DNA from 4 places in the Promicromonospora sp. NPDC090134 genome. Region 4 is predicted to be linked to each of the others. Evidence: riboswitches for the same ligand, from Rfam matches in the RefSeq annotation. Region 4 holds a riboswitch; each other region holds the start of a gene.
The links. A riboswitch is a leader RNA that binds a small molecule or an ion and turns the genes downstream of it on or off. The one in region 4 is predicted to bind S-adenosylmethionine.

Region 1 (5,454 bases), on a different contig from region 4:
TTGACCGTCGGCACGATCCCGAGGTGCTGGGTCGCGGCGAACAGGTACGGGGCCAGCAGCAGCGGGTCGTGCTTGGGGCCGCCGAACGCCTGTCGCACGCGCAGGTCGATGGTCTCGGGGCTGCCGAGCGACGGGGCGTCCTCGATGATCAGCAGGTCCACGCCCGCCTGCTCCAGGGCGCGGGCGGACTCGACGTAGAGGTCGGGCCGGGTCCAGTCGTAGTTCCAGTCCAGGTAGTCGTGGCCCCAGCCGTGCGGCCCGAAGCCGCGGGCCAGGAACCAGCCGAGGTGCTGCCGGCGGGTCATGGTGTCTCCTTGCGTGGGGTGCGGGCGGCGGCCAGCCCGCGGTCGAGGTCCGCGATGAGGTCGGGCAGGTCCTCGATGCCGACCGAGAGGCGCAGGGTGCCCGGGTGGATGCCCGAGGCGGCCCGTTCCTCGGGGGTGCGCAGCACATGGCTGGTGCTCGCGGGGTGCAGCACGAGCGAGCGCACGTCGCCGATGTGGGTCATGTGCGTGAAGACCTCCACGGCCTCGACCAGCGCGCGTGCCGCGGGAGCGCCGCCGTGCAGCGTGAAGGTGAACACGGAGCCCTGGCCGTCCGGCAGGTACCGCTTGGCCAGCGCGTGCGACGGGCTGGAGTCCAGCCCGGAGTAGTCCACCGACGCCACCTCCGGCCGGAACGCCAGCCAGCGCGCGACCTCCAGCGCCGCGGCGCTCTGCCGCGCAACCCGCAGCGACAGCGTCTCGATGCCCTGGCCCACGAGGAACGCGTTCAGCGGCGACGGCGTCGGGCCGAAGCGCGGCGCCACCGTCTCGCGCAGGTACGCGAGGCGTGCGTTCCCGCCGTGCCGGTCGGCCACGCTCGGCCCGCCCGTGCGGCTCGGCGCCACGAGGTGCGGGTAGAGCGCGCCCGCGGCGCGCGGATCGAACGTCCCGGAGTCGACGACGACGCCGCCCAGCACCGAGCCGTGCCCCGCCAGGAACTTGCTGGCGGAGTGCACCACGACGTCGGCGCCGTGCTCGATGGGCCGAAGCAGGTACGGCGTGGCCAGCGTGTTGTCCACGACGAGCACCAGCCCGTGCGCGTGCGCGACGTCGGCCACGGCCGCGAGGTCCGGCAGGTCGTTGCGCGCGTTCGGGATCGACTCCAGGAACAGCACGCGCGTCTCGGGGCGGATCGCACGCTCCCAGGCGGCGGGGTCGGCGGCGTCGTCCACGAAGTCGGCCTCGATGCCGAGGCGCGGCAGGTTCTCCAGGAGCAGCCCGCGCGTGCCCTCGTAGATGCTGGACGCGGCGAGCACGCGCTGCCCGGCCTCGACCAGGCCGAGCAGGGCGACCGTGACGGCCGCCTGGCCGCTGGCCAGGAACAGCGCGTCGGTGCCGCCCTCCAGGGCCGCGATCCGCTGCTCGACGGCGGCCGTGGTCGGGTTGCCGGTGCGCGTGTAGGCGAAGCCCTCGCCCGCGCCGAAGTGCCCGGCGGCCTGCTCCCACTCCTCGAACTCGAACCCGGCGGTCAGGTAGACGGGCGTGGCCCGCGGGACCGCGCGGGCCGATGGCGTGGTGTCGGGCGCGCCGGTAGCGCGCCCGGCGTCGTCCCGCCCCGTGCTGCGCGCGTGCACCTGCCGGGTGGCGAAGCCGGTCATGGCGCCGCGCTCGGCTCGGCCTCCGCCGCGGGCAGCCCGGCCTCCTTCCAGGCGGGGAACCCGCCGTCGACGTGCGAGACGTCGGTGTAGCCGCGGGCCGCGAGCGCCTCCGCGACCGGGCCGGAGCCGTCGACGGAGCCGCACACGACCACGACGGGCGTGTCGAGGGTGATCGCCGGGTTGTCGGACGGCCCGAACAGCGCGTCGAGGTTGTTGCGGTCCGCGAGCGTGGCGCCCGGGATCTCGCCCGCCGAGGCGCGGCCCGCGGCGGAACGGACGTCGATCAGCAGGGCGCCGCCGGCGACCTTGGCGCCCGCGGCGCCGGGGGTCTGCAGCTCAGGGGTGGTCATGGTGGTCTCCTCCGGGTGGACGGTGGTTCGTCGGGTGGTCAGGCGCTCAGGAGCCGGCCCGTGGGCAGCGCCCGCTCGGCGGCCCCTGCGTCCGACAGCCCGAGCGAGCCGCGCAGCGACGTCGCCGTCCGTTCGGTGCGGAACAGGCCCGCCTGCTGGAGCGCGGGCACCAGGTGGTCGGTGATCGCGTCGAGGTCGGAGCTGAGCGAGGACGGCTGCAGCAGGAACCCGTCGACGGCGCCGACGGTGGTCCAGTCGGCGATCAGGGTGGCGAGCTCGTCCGGCGTGTCGGCGACGACCAGCCCGTCGCCCATGACCGCCGTGCCCTCCAGCGCCTCGACGAGCTCGAGCCGGGCCCGGGCGCTGGCCCGCTCCTGCGCGAGCACCACGTAGACCTCGGCGAGCACGCGGAGCTCCTCGGGGTCGCGCCCGGCGGACAGTGCGGCGTCCCGCACGAGCCGGCGCAGCCGTACCGCGTGCGCGGCGTCGGTGACGGTGATCCGCGCGACGTCGGCGGTGCGGCCGGCCAGCGCGGCGCTGGCCTCGGAGCGCACGCGGACGACGACGGGCGGGGGCGTCTGCGGCAGGACGTCGTCCGTGCCGGCTGCCGGGCGGCCCCGGACGGCGAACCGGATGCCGTCGTGGTCCACGCGGAACCGGCCCTCGGCGTCGAGCTCGACCGCGCCCGCCCCGCTGCCGGGTCGGCCCGTCCACACCTGCGTCACGGACCGGATGCCCAGCTCGACCCTGCCGGCCCACGCGTCGTCGGCCTCGGGGAGCTTGCTCTGCCGCACCGCCTGCCAGCCGGCCCGGCCGCTGCTCGCGCGGTCGATGCTGCTCAGCGCGACGGCGGCGTGGGCCGCCTCGACGTGCACCGTGTCGACGGCGGCGACCAGCCCGATGCCGGCCGTGACCCGCGCGGCCCGGGCCGCGGCGACGGCCGTGTCCAGCCGCCCCGTGACCTGGCTGCGGCCGGGGTGGAGCAGGAATCCCTCGTCGAGGCTGACGAAGTCGAGCAGGCCGCGGTCGGCGGTCCGCACGAGGTGCAGGAACCGCTCGCCGTCGAACGGGCGCGGAGCCACCGGGCCACGTGCCCGGTGGGCGCCCGGACGGGCACCGGCGGAGGTGAGATCCACGCCGAGCACGACGGGACGGGAGGAGGTGGGGGCGAGGGACGTGGGCTGCGACGGGTACGGCACGGCGGGGCTCCGTTCGGGCTGCGGCTGCGCGACGGCGCCCGGAGGACCCGGCCGGCGCGCGCAGGGTGCGCGACGGCGTCCAGGGGTCACCCGGGAGCGTGGCTGCCAGAGGGCAGGAGTGGGACGTCCGGTCAGGGACGTGAGGGCCGGATACGGCCAGGGCTCGGCGTGCGACGCCGAGAGGAGTTCCGGGCGGCGGACCGGTGGCGGCTGTGGCGACCGGTCAGCGCGTCGGGACGGTCACTGTCCGGCTGTCGCCGTCAGCGACAGGAACAGTGACAACACATGTGCTCGCGCGACATGTGCTCGCGCGGGGCAGCACCAGCCCGCACGGTGACGTTCCGGGACGGCAGGGACACGTGGACGGCGGGGGCAGCGCTCCGGGTCATCGTCGTTCTCCTCACCTGCTCGCCCAGCGGCGAGCGACGCGTGTTGTCATCCGCCGGCGGCGGTGGACCTGGTCCTCACCCGGGGCACCCACCCGCGCGGGGGGTTGCCGTCCGACCAGCCGGGGCTTCGCGTCGGAACTCATGACCTGTCGAGGCTTTCTACATCTCTCCGATCGGATAAGTGCGGTTGGTCTCGATGTCACAGAAGATACGAATGGAACCCATAGAAGTCAATGATCCTTGCGCAGATCTCACATCCCGGGACCAAGGTCTCGCCGCGGCTCGGGGGTGCGCGCTGGTGGACGCCGGCCGGGACACGGCACGCGCCGGCCGGGCGAGGTACGCCCGGACCGACACGGCGCGGACCCGGACCCGGCCCCGCAAGGCGCGCCCCCGAACCGACACCGCGCGGCCCCGGACCAGCAAGGTGCGCTTCTACCCAGTCACTGGGCCCGGAATCACCCCGATTCCGGGCCAGATGACTGGGTAGAAGCGCACTCTCGCCTGGTCCGTTCGCTCGCTCACGCGCCGACCTCGGCAAGAGGCCGGGGTCACGCGCCGGCGTCGGCAGGCGGACGCAGTCACGAGACGGGCCGAGCGATCAGCCGATCTGCGATAGACCGACGCCGTCGAGCCCCGGCCCCCACGACGCAGAAGTGCGCTTCTACCCAGTCATTGGGCCCGGAATCGGGGTGATTCCGGGCCCAATGACTGGGTAGAAGCGCACTCTCGGGTCAGCCCAGGAGGAGCTCGATCTGGGCGAGGGCGCCGGGCTCGGCCAGCTCCAGCCGGAGACCCGTGAGCGGCACCGGCTCGTCGAGCACGAAGGGGCGGAGCTGGTTCGGCCAGCGCCACGCCTCGCCGGACCGCTCGTCCAGCACCCGCCCGTCGGCCGCGACCAGGCGCCAGGCCGACGGCGGTCCGGACACCCTCTCGACGGTCGACGACCCGGGCACCTCCGCAGAGGACAGCCCGGGCGCGCCGTTGGCCGACGCCGGCTCGGACGTCGGGCCCGAGGTCAACGTGTAGGCGCGCAGCATCGATCCGGCCGGGACGTCCGCACCGGGAGCCCAGTTGAGCGCGCCGTCCACCGCGGCCGACGTCGTCAGGTCGCCGTCGGTCAGGTGCGGCAGCGCACCCTCGGCACTGCGCCAGCCGCCATCGGCTCGCCGCCACGGCCGCTCGGGCGCCGAGTCGTCGCCGATCCCCGCGGCGCCAGCAGCGCCAGCACCACCACCAGCACCAGCACCAGCACCAGCACCAGCACCAGCCTCGTCGTCCGACGGCACGCCCCACCGGGTCGGGATCTCCGACAGCGCGAAGCGCAGGGTCGCTCCCCCGACCAGGTCGACGTTGTCGATCGACGGCGTCGTGATCACCCGGGCCGCGGCCGCGTCCGACCCCGCCGCAGCCGCGCCGGCACCGCCCGCCACATCCGGCCGAGCTACGTCCAGCCCCGCCACGTACTGCCGACCGGCCGCCCCGGGGGCCTCGATCACGAGGTCGCCGTCGGGCCGGTGCACCACCGCCCGGTCGAACAGCGGCGACGTGACCGCCCAGCGCGGCGAGCCGATCTCCAGCGGGTACAGCCCGAGCGCGGCCAGCACGTACCAGGCCGACATCTCGCCGTTGTCCTCGTCGCCGTGGTAGCCCTGACCGATGTCGTTGCCGGTCCACAGCCGGGTCAGGATCTCGCGCACGACCTCCTGGGTGCGGTCGGGCCGCCCGGCGACCGACCACGTCCACGCGATGTGGTGCGACACCTGGTTCGACTGGCCGAGCTGGCCCAGGCGCACGTCGCGCGCCTCGAACATCTCGTGGATGGGGTTGCCGTACGAGCCAGGCTTGTCCGCCCGCTCCGGCGCGGCGAAGAA
Region 2 (5,454 bases), on a different contig from region 4:
GCGCTGGATCGGATTCGTCCTGGTGGGGCTGGTCCTGACCGGCATCGGGCTGGCCCGCGGACGCCGCGCGACGTGGCCGCAGGCCGCCGCGATGGCCGGCTTCTTCGGGGTAGCGACGACGGCCCTGTTCCTGGAGCCGAGGCTCGGGCTGGCCCTCGCGGGCCTCGCCCTTGCCGCGCACGCCGGGTGGGACGTGGTGCACTACCGCCGCGACAGGGTGGTGAACCGTTCGCTCGCGCTGTGGTGCATCGGCCTCGACCTCACGATGGGCGGCATCTGCGTGGCCCTCGCGCTGTAGCCGCCGGACGCGCGGCGGCCGTCAGTCCTCGTCCGGGAGGCAGCCGAAGGCCTCGTCGAAGCCCAGGGCGGCCGTCGCCAGCAGGCCCGCGAGGCCGGAGCCCTCGGGCACGGGGCGCGGGTCGTCGGTCACGACCCACAGCCCGTCGACGACGTCGTACCCGGCCTGCGGACCCTCCTCGACCAGGCGGCCGACGGCTGCGATCAGCCGCTCGATCTCCTCGCCCGCGGTGCCGACGCCCACCGAGGCGCGCACGGCGCCGGCGTCGAACCCGAGCCGGCCGAGCAGCGGGTGCGCGCAGAAGCGGCCGTCCCGGACGCCGATGCCGTGCTCCGCGGACAGGTAGGCGGCGACGAGGCCCGGGTCGTACCCGGTCACGGTGAAGGTCACCACGCCCACGGGGTCCACGGCGTCGGCCCAGACCCGCACGACCTCGACGCGATCGATGGCCTCCAGCCCTGACACCAGCCGGCGGCGCAGGGCGTTCTCGTGCGCCACGACCTCGGCAGGGTCGAGCGCGGCCAGCTCCTCGCAGGCCGCCGCGAGCGCCACCGCGCCGATCACGTTGGGCGAGCCGGCCTCGTGGCGGGCGGGACCCTCGTGCCAGTCGGTGCCGCTCACGCGCACACGCCGGACGGCGCCGCCGCCCGCGAGGTAGGGCGTGCCCTGGTCGAGCCAGTCGCGGCGGCCCACCAGCACGCCGGCGCCGAACGGGGCGTAGGTCTTGTGCCCGGAGAAGGCGAGGTAGTCCACGCCCGTGGACTCCAGCGAGATGCGGCGGTGCGGCACGAGCTGGGCGCCGTCGAGCACCACGCGCGCGCCGAACTCGTGGGCGACGGCGACGATCTCGGCGATCGGGAGGGACTCGCCGGTCACGTTCGAGGCCCCGGTCAGGGCCAGGAGGGCGTACGGGCGGTCCGCGGCGGCGTCGGCCAGCTCCTCCCGGATCTGGGCGACCGTCTCGGCCACGGTGGCGCCGCCGGTCAGCACGGTCGCGCCGGTGGTGCGCTGCCAGGGCAGCAGGTTCGCGTGGTGCTCGACGTCGAGCACCAGCACGCGGCCGGGCTCGCCGTCGGGCTGCGCGGGGACGCAGCCGGCGAGGAGGTTGAGAGAGTCGGTGGTGTTCCGGGTGACGATCGTCAGGTCGTCCTCGCGGGCGCCGACGAACGCGCCGATGGTGCGGCGCGCGGTCTCGTAGAGCGCCGTGCTCACCTGGGAGAGGTAGCCCGCGCCGCGGTGCACGCTGGCGTACAGCGGCAGCACCTGGGTGACGCGGTCGGCGACGGCCTGGAGGGCCGGGGCCGACGCGGCGACGTCGAGGTTCGCGTACGAGACCTGCGTGCCGTCCACGAGCGGGACGAGCGTCCCGCCGCCGACGACGGGGCGCAGCGGGGCGAGGTCGGTCACCGCGATGGCACGGCTGAGAGTGGGAGCAGACATGGCGTCCTCCAGCACAGTCCTGGGGGAGGTTCCCCCGCGCTTGCCGCACGCGGGCTGCGCGCGGCCTGGTCGTCACCCGGGGCACCCCACCGCGGAGGGAGGGTTGCCGGCCAGCGAGCCGGGGCTTGACGCTGGCGCTCATGACCTGCGGCCATCCTGTGCTGCGGGCAAAACACCTGTCAACGCACGTCTCAGATACTGGTCCCACGATCCGGTCATGACACCGTCCCCGCACCCCGGTGCGGGTCGGATGCTCGCCCTCGTGCTCGGGGCACGAATTTGGTGTCCTCGTGCCACGGTGACCGGCATGATGTCAGGCGCGCAGAGACCACAGCGGCTATCGCGCGCCAGGACGCACGACGGACCGCGAGAGGAAACCCCGACCTCATGCCTCACCAGACACCCCCGCTCGTCCGCGCCCTCGACCAGGGCGACGCGCACGCCGCGCGCCGCGCCGTGTCCGACGCGGTGGACGGTCGGGAAGCCAGGGATGCCGGCCACGCGCCGGGCGGGAGCGGCACCCCCAGGGGGTCCGGCGGCCTGGAGGACGTGCTCGACCTGCTCGGGGCACGGGCCGCGGCCGGTTCCCCGCTCGCGACCGAGCTGCTGGTCGAGCTGTTGGACGAGTCGGGTGTGGTCCGCCGGTTCGTGCGTGGTGCGCTCCTCGACGAGTCGGCCGTCGACGACGTCTGCCAGGACACCCTCATCAGCGTGGCGACGTCGATCCACTCGTTCGCCGGCGCGTCCAAGGTCACCACCTGGGTGCATCGCATCGTCCGGAACCGGGTGGTGGACCACCTGCGCCGGCAGCGCGCCACCACCACGCTCCCCGACGACGACGTCGCGCCCGGCGCGCGGATGAGCTCGCTCATCGCCACCCGGGCCACGGTGCGCGACGCGCTCGACGCGCTGCCCGCCCTCTACCGCGAGCCGGTGACGCTGCGCGACATCGAGGGACTGCCGTACAGCGCGGTCGCCGACCGGCTGGGTCGCAGCGTGGGCACCGTCAAGTCCCAGGTCTCCCGAGGCCGGGCGCTCGTCGCGGCTCTGCTCGGGGACGCCGTCTGATGGCCGCCCGGGACAGGATGGGGCGATACCAGGTCGAGGACGTGCTCGGTGTCGGGTCGTTCGCCACCGTGCACCGCGCGGTCGACGAGCGGCTGGACACCACCGTGGTCGTGAAGGTCCTGGCCGAGAACCACAGCCTCAACCCGGAGATCCGGGAACGCTTCATCGCCGAGGGCCGGGCGTTGCGCCGGGTCGCGAGCCCGCACGTGATCACGGTCTACGACATCGGCGAGAACGATCGGCAGCAGCCGTACCTCGTGCTCGAGCACGCCGACCGGGGCACCCTCGCCGAGCGTGTCCGCGCCCTGCGTGCGGGCGGATGGACGGCGAGCCGCGCGGACGTGCTCGCCGTCGCCCGTGGGCTGGCCGCAGCCGTGCGGGCCGTGCACGCCGCGCGCCTGGTGCACCGCGACCTCAGCCCCGGCAACGTGCTGCTGCGCACCGGGCCCGACGCGCCCGCCGACACCGGTGCGGCAGGTGCGGCCGGCGCGCCGGGCTCGCTCCTCGCAGGCACGGCGTCCACCGTCGTGGGGCGCGACGAGCGGCTCGTGGTCGCCGACCTGGGCATGTGCAAGGACCTGGCGCGCAGCTCCGGGCTCACGGTCGCGGGCGGCACGGACGGGTTCCGCCCGCCCGAGCAGCACGGTCCCGGCACGGTCGACACGCGCGCGGACCTGTGGGCGATGTCCGCACTGCTGGAGTGGCTCACCGACGGCGCCGACCTGCCGCGCGCCCTGACCCGGGCGGTGCGGCGTAGCCTCGCGGACTCCCCGTCCCGGCGACACCCCGACGTCGCGGCGTGGCTCTCGGACGTGGAGGACGCGCTCGTCCCCGCGCGAGGAGACGTCCCCGCGGGAGGAGACAGGGCAGGGGCGCCCGCGGCCGCCGCGACGCCGGCCCGCCCGACCGGCCGGCGGCGTCGGCCGGTGATCGCGGTCGCCGTCGCCCTCCTGCTGGGTGCCGGGATCGGGTTCGGCGGCGCGTGGGGCTCGGTCGCATGGCTCGACGCCCGCCCCGACGCGAGCTCCGGCGCCGCGCGCGTCGCGATCTCCGGGCCCGAGACCGCGACGGTCGGCACCCCGGTGACGTTCACGGCCCAGGTCAGCGGCGCCGAGCACTGGGTGTGGACCCTGCCCACCGGGACGTACGTCGCCGACGACGGCTCCGTCGAGCTCACGGCCCGCAGCCCAGGGAGCGCCGAGGTGGTGCTCGAGGCCCGCGCGCCGGACGGGACGCGGATCACCGCGGTGCACCGGCTCGAGGTGGCAGAGCCGGGCTGACCGGAGCCGCCGGACCAGTTCGCCGTCGGCCCCGGAAGAAGTTCCGGGAGCGATGCAACCTTTTCGCCGCCCCGCCCGACTCACCCCTGTCAGCAACGTAACCGAGACCATCTGGTCAGGAGTAAAAGATGCGATACCTGCCCCGCCGACTGGCACCGATCGCCGTCGTGAGCCTGCTCGCCCTGAGCGCCTGCTCGTCCGGCAGCCCCGGCGCCGAGTTCGACGACACCGGCGCTTCCACCCCGCCGTCCGCGACGGGCAACCCCGCCGAGGACGGCGCGGCCCCCGGTGACGACGCCGGTGACCAGCCGGCCGGGACCGCCGGCGTCGACTTCCCCGACCCGGAGGACGTGGTCGCGGACGCGACCTTCACCGTGCCGGGCACGGAGTCGGACGAGGTCCGGTTCGGCATCGAGTCGATCGTGGTCTCGGGGCGCACCATGGAGCTGCGGCTCGTGATGACCCCGGAGTTCGACGACGGCGGCGGTGCGGCCTCGGTCTATGACGCCCTGGGCGAGAACGTGAACATCACCCTGATCGACCGGGAGAACCTCAAGGAGTACCGGGTGCTGGAGGCCGACGGGGGCGGACGCTGGTTCCGCACCGATCCGGTCTACACGGAGGCACTGCCCGGACAGTCCGTGGGCTACCAGGTGTTCTTCGCCGCGCCCGAGGACGAGATCTCGACCATCGACGTCCGGCTGACCGAGTCGTGGCCGGTGTTCAAGGACGTCCCGCTGACGGTCGAGGACTGAGCCGCATGCAGCGCAACCGCACCCGTCGCGCCCACCGGCCGCGACCCACGAACGCACTCACCGCCGCAGTCGTGTCCGTGACACTTCTCGGGCTCTCCGTGCCGCCCGCCGCCGCGGCGCCGGCAGGCGGGTCGATCGGCACGTACGGCTCGACGACCGGCGGCTACCCGTGGCCCGGCATCGAAGCGCTGGGGCTCGGTGAGCCGGCCCAGGAGCAGCTCGTCGCCTCCGTCACGGAGTACGTGGTCGGTTCGGTCACGCGATACGTCGTCGAGGGCTCGGTCGAGTCGGTCGACGACACCGCGCAGGAGTCCGGCGAGACCGTCGTGACCCTCTCCTCCGACATCCTCTTCGACACCAACGACGCCACCCTGCCGAAGAGCGCCACGGCGAAGATCGCCACGCTCGTCGCGGACGTGCCGAAGGGAGCGGCCGTGAGGGTCTACGGTCATACCGACTCGGTCGACACCGACGCCTTCAACCAGGACCTTTCGGAACGCCGGGCCAAGGCCGTGGCGGCTGCCGTCCGCGCCGCTCGGGCTGACCTGAAGCTCGACGTCCAGGGCTTCGGCGAGACGCAGCTCAAGGAGGCCGAGACCGGGAGCGAGGAGGC
Region 3 (5,454 bases), on a different contig from region 4:
CGCCGGAGGGCTACGGCTGGACCCGCCACCCCGGCACCGCGTTCGCGTGGGCCATGGCGGTCGCCGTGTTCGTGTCCCTGCCGTTCACCACCTACACGGTGCTCGCCGGGCTCCAGACGGTGCCCGGCGAGACCGTGGAGGCCGCGCGCATCGACGGCGCAAGCGGGGCGCGCACCTACTTCAGCGTGGTGCTGCCGCAGCTGCGGGGCGCCATCTCGGTGGCGGTGCTGATCAACATCATCAACGTGTTCAACTCGCTGCCGATCCTGCGCGTCATGACGGGGTCCATCCCCGGGTACGACGCCGACACCGTCATGACCATGATCTTCAAGTACATGCAGAACCAGCGGCAGATCGACCTGGCCAGCGCGCTGTCCGTCATCGCGTTCCTGGTGGTCATCGCCATCGTCGCCGTCTACGTGCGGGTCGTCCGCCCCCTGGAGGAGGTCTGATGACCGCGATCACCGACCCGGGGACCACCTCCCGCAGCGCGACCCGGCCGCCGTCGGACAACCGGCGACGGGTGCGGAGGTACACGACGGACCAGGTGCCGCTCGGGTCGCTGCTGCTCCGGCTGTTGGCCGGGCTCGTGGTGCTGGTGGTCTTCCTGCTGCCGTACCTGATCATGTTCTTCGGCTCCGTGAAGACGAAGGCCGAGATCAGGTCGGTCGACCCCACCTACTTCCCCACGGAGTGGCACTGGGACAACTACGTCACGATGTGGTCCACGCCCGAGACGCCGCTGGCGCAGAACCTGATCTCCACCCTGGTGATCTCGCTGTGCGCCACGCTGCTCGTGCTGGCCGTGGCGCTGCCCGCCGCCTACTACACGGCGCGGTTCCGGTTCCAGGGCCGGCTCTTCTTCCTGTTCCTCGTGATCGTGACCCAGATGGTGCAGCCCGCCGTGCTGACGTCGGGCCTGTTCCGGCAGTTCATCGCGATCGGGATCCTCGACACGTGGGTCGCGATGATCCTGGTCAACGCCGCGTTCAACCTGTCGTTCGCGGTCTGGATCATGCACAGCTTCTTCGCGGGCATCCCCAAGGAGGTCGACGAGGCGGCGCAGCTCGACGGCGCCGGCACGTTCGCCGTCCTGACCAAGATCAACCTGCCGCTCGTCTGGCCGGGCATCGTGACGGCGGTCGTGTTCACGTTCGTCGCCTCCTGGAACGAGTTCGCGGCCTCGCTGGTGCTGCTCACCACGGCGGGCAACCAGCCGCTGTCCGTGGCGCTCACCAAGTTCGTGGGCCAGTACGAGACGTCCTGGCACTACGTGTTCGGGGTGTCCGTCGTGGCGATCGTGCCCGTGGTGATCCTGTTCATGATCATCGAGAAGCGCCTGGTGGGCGGCCTGGTGGCCGGGTCGGTGAAGTAACGGACGGGCCCGGTCCACACACCGTGGACCGGGCCGTCTCGGTCTCCGGACGAATTCTGTCCCAGTGCTGGACGGTCGCTTAGCATGGTGGCGAACCCCATCCAGAGCGGTCGAGAGTCCTGGCTCACTGACACCGCAGCAACCTGCCGACCTTCCGCCGCGTCGCCGCGGAGCGAGGGACGCAAGGTGCTCACGCCAGGTTCGATGGAGCAGCCATGGTCGCCGAGCCACACCCGCACCGCCCCACCGTCTCGTTCGAGCTGATGCCCCCGCGTCGGCCGAACGCCGCGCCCAACTTCTGGGAGACGGCGCAGCGGCTCGTGGCTGCCCGCCCGGACTTCGTGTCCGTGACCTACGGGGCGGCCGGCGGCGACCGGGCCACCGCGCGCGAGGTGCTCGCGACCCTGCTGCGCGGCACGCCCGTGCTCCCCGTGGCCCACCTGACCTGCGTGGGCGCGTCCCGCGAGGACGTGTCCGCGGTGATCGAGGAGTTCCTCGAGGCCGGGGTGCGGTCGTTCCTCGCCCTGCGCGGCGACCCGCCGCGCGACGAGCCGGACTGGCGCCCGCCGGCCGACGGCGTGCGCTCCAGCGTGGACCTCGTCCGCCTCCTGCGGCAGGTGGACGAGCGGCGGTGTGCCGCCGACGTCAGCACGGCGCTGCGCTCGGCCGCCCGGCCGCTGGCGATCGCCGTCGCCACGTTCCCGGACGGCAACCCCGGGGCCGGCACCACGCGCGAGCAGGAGGTGCGCCGCCTGCTCGAGAAGCAGGAGGCGGGCGCGAGCTTCGCGATCACCCAGTTCTTCTACCGCGCGGACTCGTACACGGGGTTCGTCGAGGCGGCCCGGGCGGAGGGTGTGACCATCCCGATCCTCGCCGGGATCCTGCCTACCACCGAGGCCCGCCGCCTGCGCCGCGTCCAGGAGCTCACCGGGGTGGCGGCGCCCGCGGAGCTCCTGCGCGACCTCGACCGGCTCACCGCGCCCGACGGCGCCGTCGACCCCGAGGCCCAGCACGCGCACGGCATCGAGTACTCCGCGGCGCTCGCGCGCGAGGTGCTCGACGCCGGCACGCCCGGCCTGCACGTGTACACGTTCAACAAGCACCGCCCCGCCCTCGACCTGCTGGACCGGGTGGGCCTGTCGGGCCGCGCGGCCGCCTGACCGCGGACTGTCAGGCCGGCGGTCACCGAGTGACCTGCCGGTCCGGCGAGCCAGGCCCATGGACCCTTGGCACCCCCGGGTCGGGAGTACCAAGATTGGGCGTGTAGCCGGATGACGGCAGGGCCGTCATCTTGCGCGGCGGCCCTGGAGGGGCCGGGGCCGCATCGTCGTAGGAGGTGATGCGCGATGGCTACCTATTGGGACCCGATCCAGGAGATGGATCGGCTGTTCAGCACGTTTGCCGGCAACGCACGGCAGTCCGGCGGCATGCCGATGGACCTGTTCCGCACGGGCGACCACTACGTCCTGTCCATGGACATGCCCGGCGTCGACCCTGGCACCATCGACGTCTCGGTCGAGGACCGGACGCTCACCGTCCGTGCCGAGCGCACGCAGCGGTCGGACGCCGAGGCGCAGTGGCTGGTCCGCGAGCGGCCTACCGGCACGTTCGCGCGGCAGCTGACGGTGGGCCGGGGGCTTGCGCTCGACAGCATCTCGGCGTCGTACACCGACGGCGTGCTCTCGCTGACGATCCCGGTCAGTGAGGAGGCGAAGCCGCGCAAGATCGACGTGGCGCACACAGCCGGGTCGACGTCGATCGGTCAGGGTTCGTCCGAGGGGCGCCAGACCATCGAGCAGTAGTCTCCTCCGTTCGCCGCGTCGGACGCTCAGGTCTCCCCCCGGGGGGCCTGAGCGTCTGACATGTCCGGCGGGACCTTCCGGGCGCAGGCATCGCGCGCGGGATATACCCCGGATGTGATGTACCGGGGGGTCGCGGGGTCGGCCGATACTACGGATGAAATCGGCACGTACCAGCGCGACCGACCCGTGGAGGCCCCACCGTGCACGAACACGACCACAGCTCCACCGACTGCAGTCCCGACAGCCACGCCGCGTTCGGACGGCGTGACCTCCTGCGCGGCGCCGTCGTCCTCGGCATCGGTGCCGCGGGCGCGACGATCGCCGCGCCCGCCGTCGCCGCGCCCGCTCCTACGGAGAGCACGCCCGGCGCCACCCCGGCGCGGACGACGGACGCCCCGCCGTCCCTGGCCCCGGACCCCGAGGCGCCCGCCGACGCGCCGCCCGGCGCCGTGGCCGGGGTCGAGGTGGCCGCGCCGGCCATCGCGAGCTGCGCCACCTGGGGCGCCGCGGCGGCCCGCGGGACCATCGACACCGTCTCGACCAACCCGAACAAGATCCTGATCCACCACACGGCGTCGGCCAACGTCACCGACTACTCCCAGGCCGCCGGCTACCAGATCGCCCGCGACATCCAGCAGTGGCACTTCGCCAACGGCTGGGTGGACACCGGGCAGCACCTCACGGTGAGCCGCGGCGGGTACGTCATGGAGGGCCGGCACGGCTCGCTGTCGCGGCTGCAGAACGGCAGCGGCACGGTCGTGGGCGCCCACGCCCCCGGGCAGAACAGCCAGGCCATCGGCATCGAGAACCAGGGCACCTACACGAGCGCCACGCCGCCCGCGCAGCTCTGGAGCCGGCTGGTCGAGCTGTGCGCCTACATCTGCGACCAGTACGGCATCGCACCCACCCAGATCTACGGGCACAGGGACTACACGGCGACGGCCTGCCCCGGCGACGTCCTGTACTCGATGCTGCCGCAGCTCCGGTCCGAGGTCGCGGCGGCGCTGGCGGGCACGAGCTGGTCGGTCATCGTCGACAACACCTCGGCGGGCTTCTCCGCCGGCTCCTCCTGGCTGACGTCGTCCTTCTCGGCCGAGCGTTACGGCGCCGACTACCGCTACGCCACGCCGGCCGAGGTCAGCGACCTGGCGACGTACTCGGCCACGATCCCGTCGAGCGGCTCGTACCGGGTGGAGGCCTGGTTCCCGGGGATCGCCGGCTACAACACGTCGACGCCGTTCATCGTCTACACCGGCACCGGCTCGTCGACCATCCGTGTGGACCAGTCCGCGGCGGGCGGGGCGTGGCTCTCGCTCGGCACCTACGCGATGACGGCGGGCACCCGTACGGTCGTGGCGGTCAGCCGCTGGACCCAGGGCACGGCGTACGTCGTGGCCGACGCGATCCGGATCACCCGCCTCTGACCCCACCCTCGCCGAGATAGAGCTCTGGCGAGATAGGGCGGGTGAGGGGCGCGCGGGCGGGCGGGTCAGCTGTCCGCGCGCTCCTGCCCGCTCATCGCCTGGATGGACTGCATGACCTGTTCGGTCAGCTCGCGCCGCGCCTGCGCGGGCTTGGTGCCGGCCGCGATCTGGCGCGAGGGGTCGATCGGCGTGCCGAAGTGCAGCTCGACCCGCGCGAACCGCGGCATCTTGCCGATCGGCTTGACCTTGTCCGTGCCGAGCAGCGCGACCGGGACCACGGGGGCCTTGCCCGTCAGGGCGAGCCACGCGACGCCGGTGTGCCCCTTGTGCAGCTTGCCGTCCCGGGAGCGGGTGCCCTCGGGGTAGATGCCGAACGCGCCGCCGCGCTGCAGCACCGCCAGCGCGTCCTCCAGGGAGCGCTGCCCGGCGCGCGGGTCGTCCCGCTGCACCGGGATGTCGCCCATCTTGGTGAAGAACCAGCGCGACAGGCGGCCCTTGATGCCCTTGCCGGTCCAGTACTCGGCCTTGGCGAGGAACGCGACGTGCCGCGGAGCCATGATCGGGATCAGCAGCGAGTCGATGAACGACAGGTGGTTGCTCGCGAGGATCACGGCGCCACGCTTCGGGATGTTCTGCAGCCCAGTCACGCGCGGGCGCAGGAGCACGAGCACGAGGATCGAGAGGATGAGCTTGAGGAACCGGTACGTCACCGGCCTATTGTGCACCCCTCAAGCACTCCTGTGGACGGGGTGTTATGTGGTGAAAAATACTAAAGAGACCTACAAGGTGCACAGTCCGGTAGACGTGTCAGACGTACAGGTCACCCGGGTGACCTGTACGTCTGACACGTGGG
Region 4 (5,454 bases):
TCACCGCGCCTGCTGCACCACCTCGTGCTCGGGGTGCTGGTCAACGGCGCGACATTCTGCGCGTTCACCTACCTGGCGGTCGTCGCCACCGACGGTGCGGGCCTCGGGTCCGCGCTGGTGCCGGTGGTACTGGCCCTGTTCGGTCTCGGCGCCTTCGCCGGGGTCTCGGCCGCGGGCCGGCTCGCCGACGCCCACGGCGGGCGCCTGCTCGCAGTCGCCGGCCCCGCCCTGCTCACGGGATGGGTCCTGTGGGCCGCGCTCGCCCCGAGCCCCGCGGCGGTGTGGGTGCTCGCGCCGGTGCAGGGCGCGCTGTCGTTCGCCATGGGCGGCACACTGATCGCCCGCACCATGGCGGCGGCCCACGGCGCGCCGACCATGGGCGGCGCGTTCTCGACGGTCGCCCTCAACCTCGGCGCGCTCGCCGGCCCGGTGCTCGGCGGGAGCGCCGTCGCGGCGCTCGGGCCCGCCGGGCCCCTGGCGGTGAGCGCGGCGCTGACAGCGGTGGCCGTCACGCTCCGGGCGGTACGGCGCGCACACCCGGGACGGCGCCCGGGAGACGTCACGCGTCGGGGGACGTAACGCTGGGGTAGCAGTGCTATCTGAGCGTTACCTCCTCGGCGGTGCAGCCCTTTCCCGGAGGGCGCCGGGAGACGTCCCGCGCCCGAGCACTTCACGCCGAGATCTCGACCACGCCGCCGTCGTGCCTGGTAGCGTCCCCGGCACGACGGCGGCGAGCACGAGCGAGGAGACGGATGCGGTCCCTGTTCCCAGCACTGGCACGGTTCCCGGCACGGACACGGTTCCCGGCACGGGCGCGGTTCCCCGCACGGGCGCGGTTCCCCGCACGGGCGCGACGGACCCGCGGCGCGGCCGGGCTGGCCCTCGCCGTGCTGATCCCGGGCGTGCTGACGTCCTGCTCCGCGGGCCCCGCCGACACCCCGGCCGGACCCGCGGAGCCGGCCCCCGCGCGTGAGGCCGCGACGGAGCAGTACGCGGCGGTGCTGGACGACGTCCTCGTCGCGCTCGACCGATCCGTCCCGGACGTGGGGTGGACCGCCAAGGACCGCTTCCCGTTCGTCACCGAGCAGCCGGACGGCGAGTGCGTGCTCTTCCTCGCCGAGAGCCTGGGCGAGGGCGACCTGTACGAGCCCAGCGGCGGCCTCGCCGACCTCGCCGCCGGGCTCGACCCGGTGCTCGAGGAGCACGGGTTCGACCCGCTGTCGGACGTGACCCACGCCGAGCACGGCGGCGACGCGTACGTGACGGCCACCGACCCCGCCGGCTGGGAGCTCCGGGTCTCGGCGTACCCGCCGCTCGTGGGCATCTCGGGTCCGGTGGCGGACGACGGGTGCGCCGGGTCGTGACCGGAACCCGGCAGTCGGCCGGGTAGCGGCACGCCTCAGAGGCTCCCCCACTCCGCGGCGGCCCCGGTCAGCCGCGCCCGGACGGCGGAGACCGCCGGCCCGTGCGGCACGCCGCGGCGCCCCGCGAGGTACAGCGTGTTCAGCGGCGGCGCCTCGGGGTGGTGGAGCTCGACCACCTGCCCGGACTCCAGCGCGGGCGCAACCAGGTACCGCGGCAGGACGGAGACGCCCGCGCCGCCGGTGACGGAGGCGAGCACGGCCCGCAGGTCGGGCACCACGAGCGCCGTCGCGTTGGGCGGCCGCCGGCCGAACTCGCTGCGCCAGTACCGGCGCACGATCGGGAGGTCCTCCGCGTACGCGACCAGCGGCAGGTGCGCGAGGGCAGCCACGGGGTCGGCCGCCAGGCGCACCTGGTCGACGGTGTGGGCCAGGGCCGGCGGCCCGACGAGCAGGAACTCCTCGTCGACCAGCGGCGTCGCCACCACGGCGTCCTGCCGCGGGCGCACCGAGGACACGACGAGGTCGAGGTGGCCGGCCGCCAGCGCGGCCAGCAGCTCGTCGCCGAGCCCGAGCGTCGCACGGAGCTGGAGCCCCTGCGCGACGAGCGGCGCGAGCGCGGGCAGCACACGCACCGTCATGAGCTCGGCGGCTCCGCCGATCCGGACGAGCCCGCGCACCGCCGGCTCGACGTCGCGAGGACCGAGGGCCGACCGGAGCCCGTCCACGTGGAGCCCCACCTCGGCGGCCAGCGCCACGGCGCGCTCCGTGGGCTCGGCGCCCCGGCGGGACCGCACGAACAGGCGGGTGCCGAGCTGCTCCTCCAGGCGGGCGAGCTGCCCGGTGACGGCGGGCTGGCTCACGCCCAGCCGCTCGGCCGCCGCCGACAGCGACCCGGTGCGGTAGACCTCCAGGAACGTGGCGAGGAGGTCGAGGCCCGGCACCGGCACCACCCTCCGTCGTCGTCCTGCCCACAGGCTAGCCCGGCTCAGCGCGCCGCGAGCGCCTTGAGCACCGCCTCGGCGGCGGCCGCGCTGGACTGCGGGTTCTGGCCGGTGATCAGGTTGCCGTCCTGGACCACGGTGCTGCTCCAGGGCGCGCCGACCTGGACGACGGCGCCGCGCTCGCGCAGCCGCGACTCGACGAGGTACGGCGCGGCGTCGCCGAGGCCGCCCTGGCGCTCCTCCTCGTCGGTGAACGACGTGAGCGCCCGGCCCGCGTAGGCGAAGGTGCCGTCCGGCTCCTGGGCGCTGAGCAACGCGGCGACGCCGTGGCACAGCGCGCCCACGGTCGTGCCCCGGTCGTTCGCGTCGAGCAGCAGGCGGCCGAGGTCGGCATCGTGCGCGAGGTCGGCCATCGGGGCGTGGCCACCCGGGATGTAGACGGCGTCGTAGTCGTCGGCGCGCACGTCGGCCAGCGTGAGCGGGTGGGCGAGCTGGTCGGCGATGCCGTCGAGGTAGGCGCGGAACTCCGCCGCGTCGGCGGCGGGCACCCCGCCGCGCTCGTCGAGGCTGACCGCGTCGACCGTCGGCGCCACGCCGCCCGGCGTCGCGACGTCGACCTGCGCGCCGGCCGCGGTGAGCACCCGGTGGGAGGCGGCGACCTCCTCGGCCCAGTAACCGGTGGGGTGCTCGGTGCCGTCGGCCAGGCGCAGGCTGTTCGCGGCGGAGACGACCATCAGGATCTTCGACATGGTGTGGTTCCGATCTGTTCGGGGAGCTTCCCGCTGAGGTGCGGTCCTCGGGGAACGTCAGAATCCATCACCGGATGCCGAGACAGACAGTCGGAGCCATAACCAGACTTATGGCTCGGATTTGTCCGAGGCGTGGACGGTTTGCCGACCACATCCCGGGCATGCCTACGATCAAGTCTCATCATCCAGAGCGGTCGAGAGTCCTGGCTCCACGACACCGCAGCAACCTACCTCCGAGGCGCCAATCTCGGGGCAAGGTGCTAACGCCAGGTCCGATGGAGCTGATACGCATGGCAGTCACGAACCCGCACCTTTCCACCGCCACGATCCTGGGCTACCCCCGCATCGGCCGGAGGCGCGAGCTCAAGCGCGCCGTCGAGTCCTTCTGGGCCGGCCGCACCACCGCCGACGAGCTGGAGGCGACCGCCCGCGACCTGCGGCAGACCACCGCGCGCCGCCTCGTCGACCTGGGCCTGGACGCCGGCAACGCTGCCGTCCCCGGCTCGTTCTCGTACTACGACCAGGTGCTCGACGCCGTCGCCCTGCTGGGCGCCGTGCCCGACCGGTTCGCCGGGCTCACCACGGACGGGGGCCGCCTGCCCCTGGAGGCCTACTTCACGGTGGCCCGCGGCGAGGGCGACAACGCGCCGCTCGAGATGACCAAGTGGTTCGACACGAACTACCACTACCTGGTCCCGGAGATCGGGCCGGACACCCCGATCGGCTTCGTCGACGACCGCGCGGTGCGCGAGTTCACCGAGCTGGCACACCCGGCCGACGGCGGCCAGGCGGTCGTGACCCGCCCCGCGTTCGTGGGCCCGGTGACGTTCCTGCTGCTGAGCAAGGCCGCCGACGGCGCAGTACCCGCTGCCGCGGCTCTGCGGGGCTCGCAAGCTCACTCCTCAGCCGCAGGCGACGGCTTCCGCCCCCTGGACCGGCTGGACGACGTCGTCGCCGCCTACGCCGACCTGCTGCGCGCGCTGGCCGCCGCGGGCGCGCCCTGGGTGCAGCTCGACGAGCCCGCCCTGGTCACCGACCTGCTGGACGTCCCGTTCGACGAGGTGGCCGACGCCGTCCGCCGGGCCTACGCCGCGCTCGCGACCGAGCTCTCCCCCGCGGCCGCGGGCGACGCCCCGGCGCAGCGCCCCGCGATCCTGGTCACCGCGCCGTACGGCGACCTGCGCAGCGAGGCCGGCGACGGGCTCGCCCTGCTGGCCGGCACCGACGTCGAGGCGATCGCGATCGACCTGGTGCGCGGCGCCGTACCGACCGGACCGGTCCCCGGCCTGGAGACCAAGACCCTGGTCGCGGGCGCGATCGACGGCCACAACATCTGGCGCGCCGACCTCGACGCCCGTCTGACCACCCTGGAGGGTCTGGCGGCGACCGGCACCGGGCTCGGCGCCGGGACCGTCGCCGTCGGCACCTCGACGTCGCTGCTGCACGTGCCGCACGACGTCGCCGACGAGCCCCGCCTGGACGCGGACCTGAAGTCGTGGCTCGCGTTCGCCGACCAGAAGGTCGCCGAGGTCGTCACGCTGGCCACCGCGCTGACCGACGGCCGCGGGGCGGTCGCCGACCGGCTCGCCGAGTCGACGGCGGCGGTGCGCTCCCGCGCCGCGGCACCCGGCGTCGTCGTCCCGGTGGTGCGCGAGCGGACCGCCGCGCTGACCGCCGCCGACGTCGAGCGCGCGCCGTACGCGGAGCGGGCGGCCGCGCAGCAGGCGCGGCTGAACCTGCCACCGCTGCCGACCACGACCATCGGGTCGTTCCCGCAGACCGCCGAGATCCGCAGCACGCGCGCCGCGTGGGTGCGGGGCGAGCTGTCGGACGCCGACTACACGGCGGCGATGCGCGCCGAGATCGCGAGCACGGTCGCGCTCCAGGAGGAGCTGGGCCTGGACGTGCTGGTGCACGGCGAGCCCGAGCGCAACGACATGGTGCAGTACTTCGCGGAGCAGCTCGACGGCTTCGCGACGACCGTCAACGGCTGGGTCCAGTCGTACGGCTCGCGCTGTGTGCGGCCGCCGATCCTGTGGGGCGACGTGTCCCGGCCCGCGCCCCTGACGGTCGAGTGGACGGCGTACGCGGCGTCCCTGACCGACAAGCCGGTCAAGGGCATGCTCACGGGTCCGGTCACGATCCTGGCCTGGTCGTTCGTGCGCGACGACCTGCCGCTGGGCGACACCGCCGACCAGGTGGCCCTGGCGCTGCGCGACGAGGTGACCGACCTGGAGGCGGCCGGCATCGGCGTCGTCCAGGTGGACGAGCCGGCGCTGCGCGAGCTGCTGCCGCTGCGCCGCTCGGCGCACCCGGGCTACCTCGACTGGTCGGTGCGCTCCTTCCGGCTGTCGACCGCCGGGGCGGAGACCGCCACGCAGGTGCACACGCACCTGTGCT

Region 1: it holds a riboswitch for S-adenosylmethionine, as region 4 does, so the genes downstream of both, ACIPN7_RS23830 (LLM class flavin-dependent oxidoreductase) here and metE (5-methyltetrahydropteroyltriglutamate--homocysteine S-methyltransferase) in region 4, are expected to answer to the same signal.
Region 2: it holds a riboswitch for S-adenosylmethionine, as region 4 does, so the genes downstream of both, ACIPN7_RS02660 (aminotransferase class V-fold PLP-dependent enzyme) here and metE (5-methyltetrahydropteroyltriglutamate--homocysteine S-methyltransferase) in region 4, are expected to answer to the same signal.
Region 3: it holds a riboswitch for S-adenosylmethionine, as region 4 does, so the genes downstream of both, ACIPN7_RS01455 (methylenetetrahydrofolate reductase) here and metE (5-methyltetrahydropteroyltriglutamate--homocysteine S-methyltransferase) in region 4, are expected to answer to the same signal.

Annotation. Positions count from the first base shown of each region.
Region 1 covers NZ_JBIVCZ010000010.1:66,363-71,816, forward strand. Annotated here, with positions in the region: gene ACIPN7_RS23815 (LLM class flavin-dependent oxidoreductase) at 1-305, opposite strand, end outside; gene ACIPN7_RS23820 (O-acetylhomoserine aminocarboxypropyltransferase/cysteine synthase family protein) at 302-1,642, opposite strand; gene ACIPN7_RS23825 (rhodanese-like domain-containing protein) at 1,639-1,992, opposite strand; gene ACIPN7_RS23830 (LLM class flavin-dependent oxidoreductase) at 2,031-3,191, opposite strand; SAM riboswitch class IV at 3,616-3,727, opposite strand; gene ACIPN7_RS23835 (GH92 family glycosyl hydrolase) at 4,315-5,454, opposite strand, start outside.
Region 2 covers NZ_JBIVCZ010000001.1:606,428-611,881, reverse strand. Annotated here, with positions in the region: gene ACIPN7_RS02665 (hypothetical protein) at 1-298, shown strand, start outside; gene ACIPN7_RS02660 (aminotransferase class V-fold PLP-dependent enzyme) at 320-1,738, opposite strand; SAM riboswitch class IV at 1,770-1,884, opposite strand; gene ACIPN7_RS02655 (RNA polymerase sigma factor) at 2,126-2,806, shown strand; gene ACIPN7_RS02650 (serine/threonine-protein kinase) at 2,806-4,086, shown strand; gene ACIPN7_RS02645 (hypothetical protein) at 4,215-4,841, shown strand; gene ACIPN7_RS02640 (OmpA family protein) at 4,847-5,454, shown strand, end outside.
Region 3 covers NZ_JBIVCZ010000001.1:329,948-335,401, forward strand. Annotated here, with positions in the region: gene ACIPN7_RS01445 (carbohydrate ABC transporter permease) at 1-452, shown strand, start outside; gene ACIPN7_RS01450 (carbohydrate ABC transporter permease) at 452-1,375, shown strand; SAM riboswitch class I at 1,470-1,586, shown strand; gene ACIPN7_RS01455 (methylenetetrahydrofolate reductase) at 1,591-2,535, shown strand; gene ACIPN7_RS01460 (Hsp20/alpha crystallin family protein) at 2,722-3,177, shown strand; gene ACIPN7_RS01465 (N-acetylmuramoyl-L-alanine amidase) at 3,378-4,601, shown strand; gene ACIPN7_RS01470 (lysophospholipid acyltransferase family protein) at 4,667-5,311, opposite strand.
Region 4 covers NZ_JBIVCZ010000003.1:105,138-110,591, forward strand. Annotated here, with positions in the region: gene ACIPN7_RS10155 (Cmx/CmrA family chloramphenicol efflux MFS transporter) at 1-579, shown strand, start outside; gene ACIPN7_RS10160 (hypothetical protein) at 753-1,364, shown strand; gene ACIPN7_RS10165 (LysR family transcriptional regulator) at 1,400-2,305, opposite strand; gene ACIPN7_RS10170 (type 1 glutamine amidotransferase domain-containing protein) at 2,350-3,054, opposite strand; SAM riboswitch class I at 3,233-3,336, shown strand; gene metE (5-methyltetrahydropteroyltriglutamate--homocysteine S-methyltransferase) at 3,345-5,454, shown strand, end outside.